2 regions of the Nocardia sp. CA-136227 genome follow, and region 2 is predicted to be linked to the other one. Evidence: riboswitches for the same ligand, from Rfam matches in the RefSeq annotation. Region 2 holds a riboswitch; the other holds the start of a gene.
What was found. A riboswitch is a leader RNA that binds a small molecule or an ion and turns the genes downstream of it on or off. The one in region 2 is predicted to bind cobalamin.
Positions count from the first base shown of each region.

Region 1: linked by a shared signal. The riboswitch ahead of metE (5-methyltetrahydropteroyltriglutamate--homocysteine S-methyltransferase) and the one ahead of ACQP06_RS24155 (FecCD family ABC transporter permease) in region 2 are both predicted to bind cobalamin.

Region 1 is NZ_CP192081.1:1,749,478-1,757,828, forward strand. It holds partial or broken gene ACQP06_RS07720 (NAD-glutamate dehydrogenase) at 1-1,740, opposite strand, end outside; gene ACQP06_RS07725 (IclR family transcriptional regulator) at 1,811-2,608, opposite strand; gene ACQP06_RS07730 (histidine phosphatase family protein) at 2,631-3,203, opposite strand; gene ACQP06_RS07735 (CbtA family protein) at 3,200-4,006, opposite strand; gene ACQP06_RS07740 (CbtB domain-containing protein) at 4,029-4,244, opposite strand; cobalamin riboswitch at 4,285-4,411, opposite strand; cobalamin riboswitch at 4,582-4,791, shown strand; gene metE (5-methyltetrahydropteroyltriglutamate--homocysteine S-methyltransferase) at 4,927-7,191, shown strand; gene ACQP06_RS07750 (short-chain fatty acyl-CoA regulator family protein) at 7,252-8,351, opposite strand, start outside.
Region 2 is NZ_CP192081.1:5,208,850-5,217,200, reverse strand. It holds gene ACQP06_RS24170 (alpha/beta fold hydrolase) at 1-667, shown strand, start outside; gene ACQP06_RS24165 (ABC transporter substrate-binding protein) at 701-1,720, opposite strand; gene ACQP06_RS24160 (ABC transporter ATP-binding protein) at 1,737-2,552, opposite strand; gene ACQP06_RS24155 (FecCD family ABC transporter permease) at 2,549-3,580, opposite strand; cobalamin riboswitch at 3,615-3,748, opposite strand; gene ACQP06_RS24150 (TetR/AcrR family transcriptional regulator C-terminal domain-containing protein) at 3,790-4,374, opposite strand; gene bioB (biotin synthase BioB) at 4,485-5,522, shown strand; gene ACQP06_RS24140 (hypothetical protein) at 5,663-5,878, shown strand; gene ACQP06_RS24135 (DUF2567 domain-containing protein) at 5,878-6,588, shown strand; gene ACQP06_RS24130 (hypothetical protein) at 6,677-6,859, shown strand; gene ACQP06_RS24125 (DUF1801 domain-containing protein) at 6,864-7,229, opposite strand; gene ACQP06_RS24120 (hypothetical protein) at 7,305-7,724, opposite strand; gene ACQP06_RS24115 (hypothetical protein) at 7,721-8,215, opposite strand.

The DNA.
Region 1 (8,351 bases), 3.5 Mb from region 2:
CGGAAGTCCCAGTGCCGCACGGACTTCCGGGCCGAGTGGCACGGACTTCGCGGTGCGTGGCCAGACCCCGCCGCCGGTGCTGATGAGGTCGCGGTCGTAGTCCGCCCAGGACGAGCGGGGCAGCTGGAACAGGCGCTTGCGTTCGGCGTGGGAGACTCCGGCCTCCGGTCGCGGGTCGAGGAAGATGTGCCGGTGGTCGAACGCGGCGACCAGCCGGATGTGCTCGCTGAGCAGCATCCCGTTGCCGAAGACGTCGCCGCTCATGTCGCCGATGCCGGCCACCGTGAAATCGGCGGTCCCGGTGTCGCGGCCCATTTCGTGGAAGTGGCGCTCGACGCTCTCCCACGCGCCGCGGGCGGTGATGCCCATCGCCTTGTGGTCGTAGCCGACCGACCCGCCCGAGGCGAACGCGTCGCCGAGCCAGAAGCCGTAGCCGGCCGCGACCTCGTTGGCGATATCGGAGAAGGTCGCGGTGCCCTTGTCCGCGGCCACCACCAGGTAGGTGTCGTCGCTGTCGTGGCGGACGACGTCGCGGGCCGGGAGCACCGAACCCGTCGCCGCGTCGATATTGTCGGTGACGTCGAGCAGTCCGGCGATGAACTGCCGGTAGCAGGAGATACCCTCGGCCAGCTGTGCGGCGCGGTCGGCCGCGTCGTCACCGGTGGGGCGCGGGGGCTGTTTGACGACGAATCCGCCCTTGGCGCCGACCGGCACGATGACGGCGTTCTTCACCGCCTGGGCCTTGACCAGCCCGAGCACCTCGGTGCGCAGGTCCTCCTTGCGGTCCGACCAGCGCAGGCCGCCGCGCGCCACCGCGCCGAACCGCAGGTGCACGCCTTCGACCCGGGGTGAGTAGACGAAGATCTCGAATCGTGGCCTGGGCTGCGGGAGTTCGCCGATGTGCTGCGGGTCCAGTTTGAACGACAGCACCTCGGCACGGCCGTCACGCACGAAGTAGTTGGTGCGCAGGGTGTTTCGGACGAGGGTGGTGAGGGCGCGCAGACTACGGTCGGCTTCGAGCCCGACGACGCGGCCGATGACCTCGTTCAGGCGATCGATCAGTTCGGCTTCGGCGGCTGCGCTGCGCGTGTCCGGCGCGAACCGAGCGTGGAACAGCTCGACCAGCAGTCGCGCGGAATCGGGGTGTGCGGCGAGGACTTCCGCGATCCGTTCCGGGCTGTAGGGGAATCCGCTCTGGCGCAGGTATTTCGCGTAGGCGCGCAGGATGGACACCGGACGCCAGGCCAGGCCCGCGCTCAGGACCAGGCGGTTGAAGGCGTCGCTCTCGGCGTCGCCGCGCCAGGTGGCGGCGAAGGCCGCGGTGAAGCGGGCGTTCGGTTCCGCGCCCGCCGGCGGCTCGCCGTCGAAGGCCAGCCCGAAGTCGTAGATCCAGCACTGGTTCCCGGTGGAATCGTCGAGCGGGTAGGTCCGTTCGTCGAGGACTTCCACGCCGAGGGATTGGATGACCGGCAGGATGCGGCTGAGCGAGACGGCCGCCCCCGCGATGTAGAGGGTGAGCCGCAATCGTCCGCGTGCTCGTCCGGTGGGCGCGTGCAGGGCGACGTCGAACGACTCCGGTCGCAGCGCTTCGATGCGGGCGATGTCGGCGGCGGCGCGGTCGGGGCCGAAGTCGTGTTTGTACCACTCGGGCAGGGAGTGGGAGTAGGCCGTGGCCGGTGCTTCGGCTGCCATTCGGGCGTGGAGGGCGTCGTCCCAGTCCTGCGTCATCGTCGGAAATCTCCCCGGTGCGGCGGTTGTCTATACAACAACATACAACCCCTGTGAGTGGTCTCACAAGGGTGCCGCCGAGTCAGGGCGTGACGGGCACCTGACCGGCGATGCGCGAGGTCAGGCGCTCGGCGCCCCACCGCACCGCCTGCCCCACCACCTCCGGCTCGGGGTTGGACAGCGTCCGCCAGGTGGTGCTCAGGGCCGCCACCGGACGGCTGTTGTGATCGAAGACCGCCGCGCCCACCGATCGCAGGCCCGCCGTCACCAGCTCCACCTCCTCGGCCCAGCCGCGGGCACGCACCTCGTCCAGATCGCGCCGCAGCTCGGTCAGCGACCGCGGTCCGCGTCCGGTGCGGGTGAGGAAGTCGGAACGCTTGGCGTACAACGCCTTCACCTGCGCGTCCGGCAGCGAGGCGAGGATCGCGCGCCCGTTCGCGGTCAGGTGCGACGGCAGCCGGACCCCGATATCGGTGATCAGCGAGACCTCCGCCGCGGGACCCGAGCCGGGACGTTCCTTCAGGAGGTAGACCGTCTCGTTGCCGTGCAGAATTCCCAGATGCACCGCCTGCCCGAGCTGCCGGGCCAGCTGGTGCAGGATCGGCTGCGCCAGCCGTTCCAGCGGCTCGTGCCGCAGATAGGCCGAGCCGATCTCGAAGGACGTCACACCCAGCCCGTAGGCCTGGTCACCCGGTACATAGACCACGAATCCGCGGTCCACCAGCACCGACAGGATGTGGTACACCGACGAGCGCGGCAGCCCGAGATCGCGGGCCAGCACCGCCGCCCGGACCGGTCCCGGGCCGTGCGCCAGCCGGACGAGGATGTCGAGCGCCCGGCCGACGGCCGGAGAGGTGGTCGAACCCGAGGATTGCGCCATTCCCCGGATTCTGCCAGCGAAGTCAGTCCGCGAGCTCGTGCGCGGTCGCGCGCAGCGTCCACGCCGGGCCGCGGTGGTGCAGGGTGGTGGCGCTCAACGGTGGAATGTCGATGCGCCAGAACGACTCCGGGGGAGCGTCGAGGGTGCGCAGGACCGCGGCCCGCACGATCGCGGGATGCGTCACCGCGACGATCCGGTCGCCGCGCCCGGCCAGGCCGTGCAGCCAGACGCCGACGCGATCGATCAACCCGGTGATCGATTCGCCGCCGTGCTCGTGGAAGCCCGGGTCGGTGAGCCAGCCCATCAGCTGCTCGGGCGCGAGATCGTCCATCGCCCGACCGGCCCAGTCGCCGTGGTCCAGGTCGCGCAGCTCGGGCTCCGGGGTCCCGGTGAATCCCAGTGCCCGGCAGGTCTGTTCGGCCCGCAGCTCGGGCGCGAACAGCACCGTCGCGGGCTCCGGGCCGGGCAGCCCGCCCGCCTGCTCGACCGACCGCGACCCGAGCGGGTCGAGCGGTTCGTCGACCGGGAAGCGGGCGGACCGCACGGCCTCGGTGATCGCGTGCGTCACCAGGGTGAGACGGGTGACCGCGCTCATGCCGCCACGGCGGGCGCGGCCGGGGAGCGGTCGCCGAGCAGGCGTGGCGCCAGCCAGGCGAATCCGACCCCGATGACCGCCCACACCAGCAGCTGGGCGGCGAACGCGTACAGCCGGAAGTGGTACAGGTCGTCGGCGGGGAAGCCCGGGAACACGATCGTGCCCGACGCGTCCCGCAGCGGTTCCGGCGCTTCGTGGAACGACGGCAGCAGCGCCAGCAGCGCGCCCATCACGACGACGAAGCCGGCCGCGGCGGCGGCCCCCGCGGTCCAGGTGTCCAGGCGCGCGGTCAGCCTGCGGCCGAACCAGATCGCCGCGACCAACGCGATGGCGCTGATCGCGATCAGGCCCAGGTACAGGGCCGTGCGCTCCTCGATCGTGTCCGGGTTCCCGACGGACGGCGGGTTGGCCGGGTACTTCAGGAACGGCACCGCGTACAGCGCCAGGAACATGCCGCCCGACACCAGCAGCGCCAGATTGCGCGGCGAGATCTTGCCCGCCTTGCGCAGCGCCAGGAAGTACACGACCGCGAACAGCGCGCCCAACGCGGCGCCGAACACGATCATCCCGAAGCCCAGTCCGACATTCTGCTGCTGCGCGCGGGTGAACAGCTCGGCCCCGTGGTCCATGTCCATGGGCTTCCCGGCGGCCTTGTCCAGCGCCATCTGCGCGTGGTCGCGGCCCTCTTCGAAGTCGATGGCGCGATCGATGATCGGCTCGGACAGGATCCGGGCGAACACGAACGCCAGCGATCCGCCGAGGGCGCCCAGCAGGACCCCTCGGCCGATGATTCGCTTTTCCATTGTGGTTACTCGATTCCCGGTGCTAGTGGCAGGGGAACCCGAGGAAATGCCGGCCGTCGTGCACGAACTCGTGCACGTGCATGTCGCTGCCGAACACCGACACCGCACCCTGATCGATACCGATGAAGTAGATCGCCAGCAGCGCCATCAGGGTGGTGCCGACCAGCCACAGCGCGGTGGTGGGGATGGAGAGCGCGCCGCTGCCGACACCGGAGCGAGGAGCGAAAGAGGTAGCCACGAAGGACTCCTTTGAGTCAGGGGGATTCCGCGTCCCCGTTGCCGATCGAACCGACGATGTGAGGGTCTGACTCGCATCCGTCTCGCGGGGAGATTGGGCTGCTCACAGTGGCGCGACCGTTCCGGCATTGCACCGGATTCCTCATGACATCGTCGATCAACCATACGAAAGCGCATCGCCGCTGGTCAATCCGCCTGCCCGGGTCGACCACCTGATGGGACGCCGCCGCGCGTGCGGGGATCGCGCTGGCGCTGGGCTATATTCGCCAACGCAACTGGTTCGCCGGAGGTGGAGTCGAGGAGCCCCTGACCCATTCGACGGCGTCGAAGCCCGCTGCCCGCGCTCGCGCTGGCCGGGTGAGAGGGAACCCGGTGGGAATCCGGGACTGTCCCGCAGCGGTGAATGGGAACGAACGCCGTCAGAAGCACTGGGCGCATGCCTGGGAAGCGACGGCCGGTAGGTCCGGCCTCGGTCTCGTGCCGGGGCCGACCCGATTGTCGGGTCGATGCCCATGAGTCCGAAGACCTGCCCGTCGTGCCGGATACGCCGTATCCGGCGGTCGTCGCCTCGTGGATTGGGCGTTACGCCGATCGGATCCGGGCACGGAAACATGCCGCATGGGCTCCGTCAGCGTACGCTCGTTTGGGCGGCGGTCATCGACTGCTGACCATGGAGTTCATCAATGCTGAACCCTGACAACACCTTCACCGCCACGGTGCTGGGCCTGCCGCGCATCGGCCCGAACCGGGAACTGAAACGCGCGATCGAGGCGTACTGGGCGGGGCGCATCGACGCCGCCGCGCTGCACGGTCTCGCGGGCGGACTGCGCGCCGCGCAACTCCTCGCGGTGCACGCCGCCGGACTCGATTCGGTTCCGGTCGGCACCTTCTCCTACTACGACCAGATGCTCGACACCGCGGTGCTACTGGGTGCGCTGCCCGAACGGGTGCACGGCGTCGCCGACGAGCTGGACCGCTACTTCGCGGCCGCGCGCGGCACCGCCGACATCGCGCCGCTCGAGATGACCAAGTGGTTCGACACCAACTACCACTATCTGGTGCCGGAGCTCTCGGCCTCGACGAGGTTCACCCTGCACCCGGACAAACCGCTCGCGGAACTGGAAGAGTCACTGGCGCTGGGCATTCCGGCCCGGCCGGTCATCATCGGACCGGTCACCTTCCTGAAATTGGCCAAGTCGGTGGACGGCAGCGAGCTGCTCGATCGGCTGCCCGATCTGCTGCCGCTGTACGAGCGGCTGCTGGGCCTGCTGGCGGCCGCGGGGGCGCGCTGGGTGCAGCTCGACGAGCCGGTGCTGGTCACCGATCTGACGGATACCGAACTGGCGCTGGCACGTTCGGCCTATCAGCGGCTGGCCGCGGTCTCCGCGCGGCCCGACCTGCTGGTGGCCTCGTACTTCGGACGATTGGGTGCGGCGCTGCCCGCGCTGGCGGACACCGGGATCGAGGGCCTCGCCATCGACCTGGTGTCGGGCGGTGACGCGGATATCGCCGCGGCGCAGCGTCTTTCCGGGACCCTGCTGGTCGCGGGCGTCGTCGACGGCTACAACGTGTGGCGCACCGATCCCGATCGGGCGCTGACCGGGCTGGCCGCGCTCGCCGCAGCCGGTGCGCCGGTGGCGGTGTCGAGTTCCTGCTCGCTGCTGCACGTTCCGTACAGCCTCGCCGCCGAGCCTGACCTGGAGCCGCGCCTGCGGTCCTGGCTGGCATTCGGCACCGAGAAGATCGCCGAGATTCGGCTGCTGGCCACCGTCCTGCATGAGGGGCAGGACGCGGCCGCCGAGCAGCTGGAGATCGCGCGAACGGCCGTGCTGGACCGGCGATCCGACGCGCGACTGCACGACACGGCGGTCCGCGACCGGCTGGCCGCACTGGACACGACGGCCGCGCACCGGGCGCCCGCGGCGGAGCGCCGGCGGTCACAGCGGGAGCGGCTGGACCTGCCGCCGCTGCCGACCACGACCATCGGTTCCTACCCGCAGACCGGCCGCATCCGGGTGGCGCGCGCCGCCCTGCGCCGCGGCGAGATCGACCGGGCCGAGTACGACACCCGCATGCGCGCCGAGATCGCCGAGGTCATCGCGCTGCAGGAGGAGATCGGCCTGGACGTGCTGGTGCACGGCGAGCCCGAGCGCAATGACATGGTGCAGTACTTCGCCGAGCAACTGGACGGCTTCGCGGCCACCGCGCACGGGTGGGTGCAGTCCTACGGAACCCGGTGCGTGCGCCCGCCGATCCTGTTCGGCGACGTGACCCGACCGGCGGCCATGACCGTCGACTGGATCTCCTACGCGCAGTCGCTGACCGGCAAACCGGTCAAGGGCATGCTCACCGGGCCGGTCACCATCCTGGCCTGGTCCTACGTCCGCGACGACCAGCCGCTCGCCGACACCGCGCGCCAGCTCGCCCTGGCGATCCGGGACGAGACCGTGGACCTGGAGGCCGCCGGGACCGCCATCATCCAGGTGGACGAACCGGCCTTGCGGGAGCTGCTGCCCCTGCGCCGCGCCGACCAGCCCGAATACCTGGAATGGGCGGTGGTGGCGTTCCGGCTGGCGACCTCCGGGGTCGCCGACAGCACCCAGATCCACACCCACCTCTGCTATTCGGAGTTCGGTGAGATCATCGGCGCGATAGCGGGATTGGACGCCGACGTCACCTCGATCGAGGCGGCGCGCTCGCACATGGAGGTGCTCGACGACCTCAACGCGGCGGGCTTCGACCTGGGCGTGGGACCGGGCGTATACGACATCCACTCGCCGCGGGTGCCCGGCGTCCGGGAGATCGAGGCGGCGCTGACGCGGGCACTGAAAGCGGTTCCGGCCGACCGGCTCTGGGTCAACCCGGACTGCGGGCTCAAGACGCGCGGCACCGCCGAGGTGACGGAGTCGCTGCGCAATCTCGTGGCCGCGGCGCGCGCACTGCGGTAGCCGAAGGCCGGGGCTTGCCGCATGCGCTGCGAACGAACGCGGTGCGCCCCGGCCGTCCGGTCAGGTGATCGGCGCGTACGGGATGGTCCGGGAACTGTTGTCGTCCACCCGGATCGGCCGGCCCAACTGCGGGAACGCGCGCTGCGCGCAGTCGGTCCGCTCGCAGACCTTGCAGCCCGCGCCGATCGGCACCGCCGTGCGTGGGTCGTCGACGGGCAGGCCGTGCGAGTACACCAGCTTGTCCGCGTAGGTCAGGTCGCAGCCCAGCCCGATGGCGAAATCCCGGGTGGGGGACAGGTATCCGGGCGTCTTCTCGTCGGTGGTGCGCGCCAGCCACAGATAGTTGCGGCCGTCGGGCATGCGGGCGATCTGGGTGCGGATGCTGCCCGGCGTGGAGAACGCGTCGTGCACCACCCACAGCGGGCAGCTGCCGCCCACCCGGGAGAAGTGGAAGGCGGTGGCGGACTGGCGTTTCGAGATGTTCCCGGCGCGATCGGTGCGGACGAAGAAGAACGGCACCCCGCGCTTGCCGGGCCGCTGCAGGGTCGACAGGCGGTGGCAGACGGTCTCGAAGCCGACCTCGAAGGTGGCGGCGAGCAGTTCGATGTCGTAGCGCAGGGATTCGGCCGCGTCCCAGAAGCGGGTGTAGGGCAGGATCAGGGCTCCGGCGAAGTAGTTGGCGAGCCCGGTGCGCAGCAGGCCGCGCGAGTTCTCGGGCATGGTGTCGGTCGCGTCGATCAGGTCGGCGATCACCTCGGCCTGGGTGAGAAAGGCCAGCTGCGTGGCCAATTGGAAGGCGCGCTGACCGGCGGTGAGCCGCCGCGCCAGGGTCAGTACGCGGCTGTCGGGGTCGAAGACCCGTTTGGGGCCCGGATCGCTGGGATCGTCGGTGCGGATGAGGACCGCGATGCCGTGCTGCTCGCGCAGCAGCCGGGTCAGCTGGAGGTCGAGTCCGCCCAGGCTCAGGCCATTGCGGTCGAACAGCTGCTCGGCCGCGGTGTCGAGCTCGGGGATGTGGTTGCGCCGATCGTAGAAGTAGTCGCGGACGTCCTCGTAGGGCATGGCCGCGGCGGATTCGCCCGCGTCGCCGTCGATTCCGGCGGAGACGCGTTCCATCTGCTCGGTGGCGCCGCGCAGGCGGCGGTGCAGGCCGACCAGAA
Region 2 (8,351 bases):
GGTCATCGCGCTCGAGATCGCCAAGCACCTGCACGAGGACAGCGACGGCACACGGGTGCGGGCGGTGATCCTGGACTGCACGCCGGTGGATCTGAACGCGGTGCGGCCCGAGAGCCGCGACCAGGGCGAGGAGATGCTGCGCTGGATGGGCTGGGTGCCCGGGGCGCGGGAGAGCCGCATGCTGCGGCTGGCCGTGGAAGTGTATGCGCGCCATGACCGTTTCGTCGGCGGGCGCTACGTGATCCGCGGCGGCGAGTTCCGGCGCGCGGTCGACGATGTGCTGCGGTCCAAGATCCTCAATACCGACGCCGCCAGCAACGGTCTGATCGAGGCGCAGTTCAAGGCCATCGTGGCGGGCGGCGCGGTGGACGACCTGCGGGCGCTGGCCAAACCCGCGGCGGGCAAACCACGCCCGGCCATCGTGTTCATCCGGCCGCACGACCCGTACGACGATCCGGTGGTGGACGTGGAGTACTCGCACCAGGTGCTCATCGACCGGGTCGGCGGGGTGCGCGGGACCCTGCTGGTGGTGACCACGCGAACCACGGGGCACGCCAATCCGATCGAGCGGCCGCAGGAGTACAACACCGTCATCGAACAGCAGGTGGTGCCGTTCGTGCGGCAGCTGTGGCGGGATCAGTCCGGAGCCGCCGCGGTGGGCCACTGACCGGGCCGCGCCGGTGGGCTCGGCGTGGTCCGCCTAGCGCACCGCGTCGTCGGCGGCGGGGCGAATGCCCGAGGCGGGCACCAGGTTCCAGCGTTCCAGCTGCGCCCGCACCTGCTCGGCGGCGTCGATGTTCAACGGCCCGCTGGTCCACAGCGCGTACGGCAGGTTCAGGAAACGGCCCTGCGTGACCGCCCGCAGATTCTGGATGCCCGGCTTGCCGCGCAGCAGATCCACCTTCTGCTGGAAGGTCTGCGGCGGATAGTCGACGAACACGATGGCGTCCGGGTCGGCCGCCGCCAGCCGCTCCCACGACACCGCCGTCCAGGTGTCGGCCACATCGGACAGCGCGTTGCGCGCGCCCGCCGCCTCCAGGATCGCCTGCGGCGCACCGTATTGCCCGCTGGAGAAGACGGTGTCGGAGGCGCTGTCGAACAGGAACACCGTCGGCCGCCGCTCGGGCTGCGGCGCTGCCAGCAGGGTGGACACTCGGCGATCCAGATCCCCGGTGACCCGTGCCGCCTGGTCCGCGCGCCCGGTGATCGCGCCCAGCGCGGTCAGATCCGTGCGCAGCGCGGTCCAGGCATCCACCACACCCCGCTCGCCGCCGGGCCGGCGGCAGCTCTCGGTGAGCACGTACGGCGCGACGCCGGCCGCCCGCAACGACTCCGGCGTCAGATTCGCCGACTCCGAGTAGCCGTAGTTCCAGCCCGCCACCATCACGTCGGGGCGCTGGGCCAGCACCGTCTCCCGCGAGGGATAGTCGGGGGCAACGGAATTGAGCCGGTCCACGCCGTCCCCGTAATGCTTGCGCAGCGTGTCCGCGTCCCGCTTCAGGCTCGACACCGCCACCGTCTGGTCCTGGGCTCCCAGGGCCAGCACCATGGAGATCAGGTTCCCGTCATTGACGAACATGCGTTGCGCGGGCGACGGGAACCGCTGTTCCGCACCGCAATTGCGCACGGTCATGTTCCCGGTCGCCGCCTGCGGCGATCCGCAGGCGGTGAGCACTCCCGCGATGGCGGTGACCGCGACGAGCGGAAGGATCCTGTTCAAGACCGTGCCTTTCGAGTCAAGACTGTGCCGTTCGAGCCGTGATGAGCAGATGGGAATCACCGGTGTCGGGATCCGGTATCCGGCGCGCCCGCACGCCGAACACCTCGTCGAGCACCTCGGGCCGCAGCGCGGTGCCGGGCGGTTCGAGGGGGCGGGCCCGGCCGTCGTCGAGCACCAGCACCCGGTCGCAGAACCGATCCGCGAGGGTCAGGTCGTGCAGGCTCATGACGACGGTCCGTTCCAATTCCCGGGTCAGTGCCAGCAATTCGAGCTGATGGGTGACATCCAGATGGTTGGTCGGCTCGTCTAGCAGCAGGACGGGCGTGTCCTGGGCGAGCGCCCGCGCCAGCAGCACCCGCTGCCGTTCCCCGCCGGACAGCCGCCCGACCGCGCGCCCCTCGAACCCGGCCAGATCCACCCGACCCAGCGCCCGTTGGACGGCCGCCCGTTCGCCCGGCCCGCCCGCGCCCCACGGCGGCAGGTACGGCGTCCGGCCCAACGCCACGAGCTCACCCACCAGCAGATCGGTGGGCGGCACCTCGTCCTGCCCGACCAGACCCACCAGCCGCGCCCGCTCCCGCGCCGAAACCTGGTGCACCGGACGGCCATCCACCTCGACACCGCCCTCGACCGGTGCGATCAACCCCGCCAGGGTCCGCAACAGCGTGGTCTTGCCCGCGCCGTTCGGCCCGACGATGCCCACCGTCTCGCCCGGCGACACCGTGAAGTCGACCTGCGCGACCACCGTGCGCCGTCCCGCCGCGCAGGCCAGTCCGGCGGCCCGCAGCTCGCCCGCGCCCCGGTGACGCGACCCGGCCCGGCGGGGCCTCACGCCGGACCGAATCGGTAGGTGCGGCGGCCCATGAGGAGCAGGAAGGCGGGGGCTCCGATGAGGCCGGTGAGGACGCCGACCGGGATCTCGGTGGGGCGGACCAGGACTCGGGTGGCGGCGTCGGCGACGACCAGGAAGGTGGCCCCGCACAGGGCGCTCGCGGGCAGCAGGACGCGGTGGCGCGGCCCGACCAGGAGCCGGGCGGCGTGCGGGACCACCAGCCCGACGAAACCGATGCCGCCGGAGACCGCCACCAGCACGCCGACCAGGACCGCCAGCAGGACGAACAGCGCGATGCGCAACTCGCGCACCGGAACTCCGATGGAGGCCGCCGTGTCCGGGCCCAGGTTCAGCGCGTCGAGCCAGTTGGCGGCGAGCAGCAGGGCGGTCAGGCAGGCCGCGACCACGCAGCCGGGCAACAGGATTCGGGTCCAGTCCGCGCCGGAGAGGCTGCCGAGCAGCCAGAACAGCACCGACTGGGCGGCGGACGGGTCACTGCTGCGGAAGATCAGGTAGCTGCTGAAGGCGGCGAAGGCCGAGCCCAGCACCGTGCCGGTGAGCACGAGACGCAGTGGCGTGAGCCCGCCTTGGGCCAGGGCGATGAGGAATACCGCGGCCGCGGCGGCGAAGGCCCCGGCGAGCGCGCCCGCCGACAGCGCCCACAGTCCGGCCCCGGCGAACACCCCGGAGGTGATGACCGCCGCCGCGCCGACGCCCGCGCCGGAGGAGACGCCCAGCAGGTAGGGGTCGGCGAGAGGATTGCGGACCAGGGTCTGCATGGCCGCCCCGGCGACCGCCAGGCCCGCGCCGACGATGGCGGCGAGAACGGTTCGCGGCACCCGCAATTGCCACACGATGGTGTCGAGCCCGAGATCGGTGTGCGCGGTGCCGGTCAGCCGGTCGCGCAGCACCGCGAGCACCTCGCGCACCGGGATCGTCTCCGCGCCGAATCCGGTCGCGACGATCATGGCCACGACCAGCAGCGCTCCCATGACGGGCAGGGCGAGCGAAGTCCGCGCGCGGCTCATCGCGGTAGCTCCTCGGGCATGACGCGGCCTCTCCAGAGTGTTGCGCGGCGGGGGAGGTCTGACTCGCACCGGGATCCGGTGCTCACAGTGGCGCGACCGCTCCGGATTCCCACCGGATTCCCGCACCCGCCGATACTGACGAGGGGAACCCTACCGTCCGGAACCTTCGCCGGTTCCGACTGGTCGGTTCATCCCGGTGTCCGCGAAGGTCAGCGGATCCGCGAACCGAGCAGATGCCGCACGCCGCTCACGAACAGCTGCAATCCGAAGTCGAATCGCGCGGTGGCGTCGGGCATGTCGTACAGCGGCGAGTTCTCCTCGGTGAGCGCGCCCGCGGAGTCCATCTGGATGCGTGACTGCTCGTCCACCGTCTGCCCGAGCACGTAGTACAGCAGCGTGTAGGCGGCCAGTTCGGCCTCCTCACGCGTCATGCCGGCGCGAATCGCGGCGCTGGCCAGTCGTTCCCGGCCCTTGCTGGTGGTGAGGCGGGACGCGTAGGTGGCCGAGACCAGTTCGGCCCCGTCGCGGTAGGCGAGCAGGCTCTCGCGCAGCCGGTGCGCGAGTTCGGTCATCTGCTTGGACCATTCCTCGGCCCGGACCGGTTCGTCCATGGGCGCGAGAATGCGGTCGGCGACCGCGCCGAGCAGGGCCTGCTTGTTGGGGAAGTGCCAGTACAGCGCGCCGGGCTGGACGTGCAGCGAGGTGGCCAGGCGGCGCATGGTGAGATCCGCCAGCCCGTACTGGTCGAGGATGGCGATGGCCCCGTCGACCACGTCCGTGCGATGGAGTTGCACTGAAGAATCCGACCCTCTCGTGTTCCGGCTCACGTTCCGGGCTGCTAGCCTACCCTGAACACCGTTCAAGTTGCTCGGCCACACGGCCGGACGAAGGGATTCCCGCGGACATGACCCAGGTAGCCGTCACCACCGAAGCCGGTACCAACGCAGGCGATGACATCCTCGCCATCGCTCGCGAGCAGGTGCTCGAGCGCGGCGTCGGCCTGACCCAGGAGCAGACCCTCGCGGTCCTGCGGCTCGGCGACGAGCGGCTCGAGGAGCTGCTCGGCCTGGCGCACGACGTCCGCATGAAGTGGTGCGGCCCCGAGGTCGAGGTCGAGGGCATCATCTCGCTCAAGACCGGCGGCTGCCCCGAGGACTGCCACTTCTGTTCGCAGTCCGGCCTTTTCCAGTCGCCGGTGCGCGCCGCCTGGCTCGACATCCCCTCGCTGGTGGAGGCGGCCAAGCAGACCGCCAAGACCGGCGCCACCGAGTTCTGCATCGTGGCCGCGGTGCGCGGTCCGGACGAGCGCCTGATGGCGCAGGTCGCCGCGGGCGTCGAGGCCATCCGCAACGAGGTCGACATCCAGGTCGCCTGCTCGCTGGGCATGCTGAACCAGGAGCAGGTGGACCAGCTGGCCGCCATGGGCGTGCACCGCTACAACCACAACCTGGAGACCGCGCGCTCGCACTTCCCGAACGTGGTCACCACCCACACCTACGACGAGCGCTGGGAGACCCTGCGCATGGTGCGCGAGGCCGGCATGGAGGTCTGCTGTGGCGGCATCCTCGGCATGGGCGAATCCCTGGAGCAGCGTGCGGAATTCGCGGCCGACCTGGCCTCGCTGGAGCCCGACGAGGTGCCGCTGAACTTCCTCAACCCGCGCCCGGGCACCCCCTTCGGTGACCTCGAGGTGCTCCCGGCCGCCGACGCGCTGCGCGCCGTCGCAGCCTTCCGTCTCGCCATGCCGCGCACCATCCTGCGTTTCGCCGGCGGCCGCGAGATCACCCTCGGCGACCTGGGCGCCAAGCAGGGCATCCTGGGCGGCATCAACGCCGTCATCGTCGGCAACTACCTGACCACCCTGGGTCGTCCGGCCGAGTCCGACATCGATCTGCTCGGCGAACTCAAGATGCCGATCAAGGCGCTCAACGAAACGCTCTGAGCGAAATCCACTGAGAGAAAAAGGGGGTTCGGGGCCAATGCCCCGAACCCGTCTCGTACGGTAGGGGTGCGGGGGTTTGCATTCCCCTGGACCTGATCTGCCCGCCGAGTTCGATACGCGAAGGATCCATCGAGGTGGTCGTGGACATCGAGGAGCGCTACAACCCTTTCACGGGCAAGCGAGTCGTGCCGGGGCTGGACGATCCGGTACCCCCCGCGGCGGCCCTGGGCCTGGAGCCACCGCGCTTCTGTGAACAATGCGGACGCCGCATGATCGTGCAGGTCAGCCCCGACGGCTGGTGGGCCAAGTGCTCGCGCCACGGGGTGCTCGACTCCACGAGCCTGGAACACCGCTAGTGGCAGCCACATTCGCCGCCGAGCCGGGCGGACTACGCGTCGATGTACTGATGCGGGAAGTGCGTGCGGCGGCGGCGGTGTGTGCCGCGCTCGCCGCGGTGAGCGCTCTGGCCGGGGTGGCCTGGGCGTATCTCGCTCCGGCGGAACAACTGCTGGTGGTCGAACCCGATCGCGGCACCGCGCTGACCGGTGAGAGCCTGCACCGTTTCGACGCGCTCGCCATCTTCGTGCTGATCGGCATCGTGCTCGGCGTGCTCGGGACGGTCGCGGCCTGGCGCTGGCGGCGGGTGCGGGGCCCGGTCCTGCTGACCGGCATCATTCTCGGTTCCGCGCTCGGCGCGTTGCTCACCAAGGTGGTCGGCGAGGCGGTGGCCGAGCAGCGCCACGTCCGCCCGAGCCATCCGCCGATCCACACCATCGTGGAATTCGCGCCCTCCGTGGAGGGTTGGGCCGCCCTCATCGCGCAGCCCCTGGCCGCCGCGGTGGTGATCCTGCTGCTCGCGGCGCTGAGCACCTCCGACGATCTGGGCACCGGCGAGTACCTACCCTTCGGCGGCGCGCGCCCCGACCCGGTGATCGTCGCCCCGTCCCAGTACGGCTCCGCCATCCTCTACGGCCCCTACCCCGGCAATTCCGGTGCGCCGCAACCCCACGCGCCCCACGGCCCGGCGGTCCCCTTCGAAGCCCCCGAACCCGAAGCCCCCCGCTGACCCGAATCCGGCAATAATCGCTGGACCACGCTTGTTGTACCCCCTACCGTGTTCGCGACCACGGATTCGCACCACCCAGGGGGACCCCATGAAGACCGCACCGCCGGGCAAGTCCGCGCCGCCCGACGCCGCCGCACCGGCAGAGCGCCCGGACCTCACCGCCTGGCGTCACCGCCACGAACTCCGCAGATCCAATGCGTCCCAGCCGATCCCGAGCGGCCGCCGCTACCGGCGCACCACCAAGCACCGCGACCGTTCCCGGGGCGACTAGCCGATCAGCAGACGGCGCCGCGGCTCGCGGCCGTCGCCTCGAGAATCGTTCGCAGCAGCGGGAAGTCGATGGCTTCGGGTTTGCGGAAGCGCAGGCAGCCTTTGCCCATGTCCTTGGTATCGAGGTGCTCGGCGAAGGCCTCGCGGATGTCGCCGCGCATGAGATAGAAGGAGATGTACTGCTTCTGGCTGGCGAACGCGATCTCGGCGATGCCGTCGCGCTCGTAGACCGGCATGCCGAAATCCATGTCCTCGTGGAATCCGACGAGGGTTTCCCGGCACAGTTCGCGCAGCCGGGTCAGGGCCGGTCGCCGGTCCTCGGCCAGCTCACCGAGGTAGTCGTCGACGGTGCTCGCAGTACTCCGTGGCATGGGCTCAGAGTATGCCGATGGTTAGCTGAATGGGGTCGGTGATAGGCGTCCGGCGGTGCGAAATCGACATGACTCCTAGCTGCTGCCGCTGCCGGTATTGATTCCGAGGTAGCGCTCCAGGATCCCCTGCACGCCGTTGTAGTCGCCGATGGTGACTGTGCGCGCGGCGGTTCGGTCGCCCTGCTTGGCGGTCAGGGTGTACCGGCCGCCCTTGGATGGGATCCACGCGGTTTCGTTGGTGCACCAGCAATTGGTCGAGGGCGTGGGTGTGGCGATGACGGTGCCGTCGACGCTGATGGTGACGGGCGTGGTGAGGTCGGTCAGGAGTACGACCGAGATCCAGCAGGTTTCGGTGGACAGTTCACAGCTGTAGCGGCCGGGGTCCATCTGCATCAGGTCGATCTGGAAGTCCTGGGCGGCCGCGGTTCCGGTCGACAGCGGGATCGCCGCGGTCAGCAGGGCGGCTCCGAGTGCGGCGCGGGTGGTCGTTCTCAATGGACGTCCCCTGCGGGAAACTGGCAACCGGCGGAGATGGTGGCGCTGCCCGTCTTGCACGGGAGGGTCCGCAGGTACGCTTCGGTTCGCTGGGCGAAGGCTTCCAGCGAGTTGTTGTCCATGATCTGGATGGTGACCGACTGCGAGTCGCTGCCCTGCTGCACGGTGATGATGTTCGGGCCCGCCGTCTGCGGGACCCACAGGATCTTCAGCTCCCCGGGTTCGATCGTGCCCGATGTCGGCGTCGGCAGGGCGGAGGCGATCGTTTTCCCGTTGACGCTGAGGGTGATCGGGGTGGTCATGTCGTAGGCGTACCCGATGACCTGGCACTGTTGCGCCGTCGCCCGGCAGGCGAGCAGGTCCGTTCCGCCGCCCACCCAGAGTGAGACGTGGCCCGTCGCGGCCGTGGCCGTTCCGGTCGAGAGTTGTACCGCCGCGGCCGCGAGCGCGGCCCCCACCGCGGCGTAGCGACCGGCCTTCTTGGTGTTCATGGCCGAGAAGTATTTTTGAATAACCATTGTTTCACAAGGACTTTCGGGGACCCAGGTTTTCGGGGGGTCGCTCGTCCGCCCGCGGTGCGATGCCGGGTGTAGTGTCCGCTGAAGTCCGGATGACACACCAGGGGAG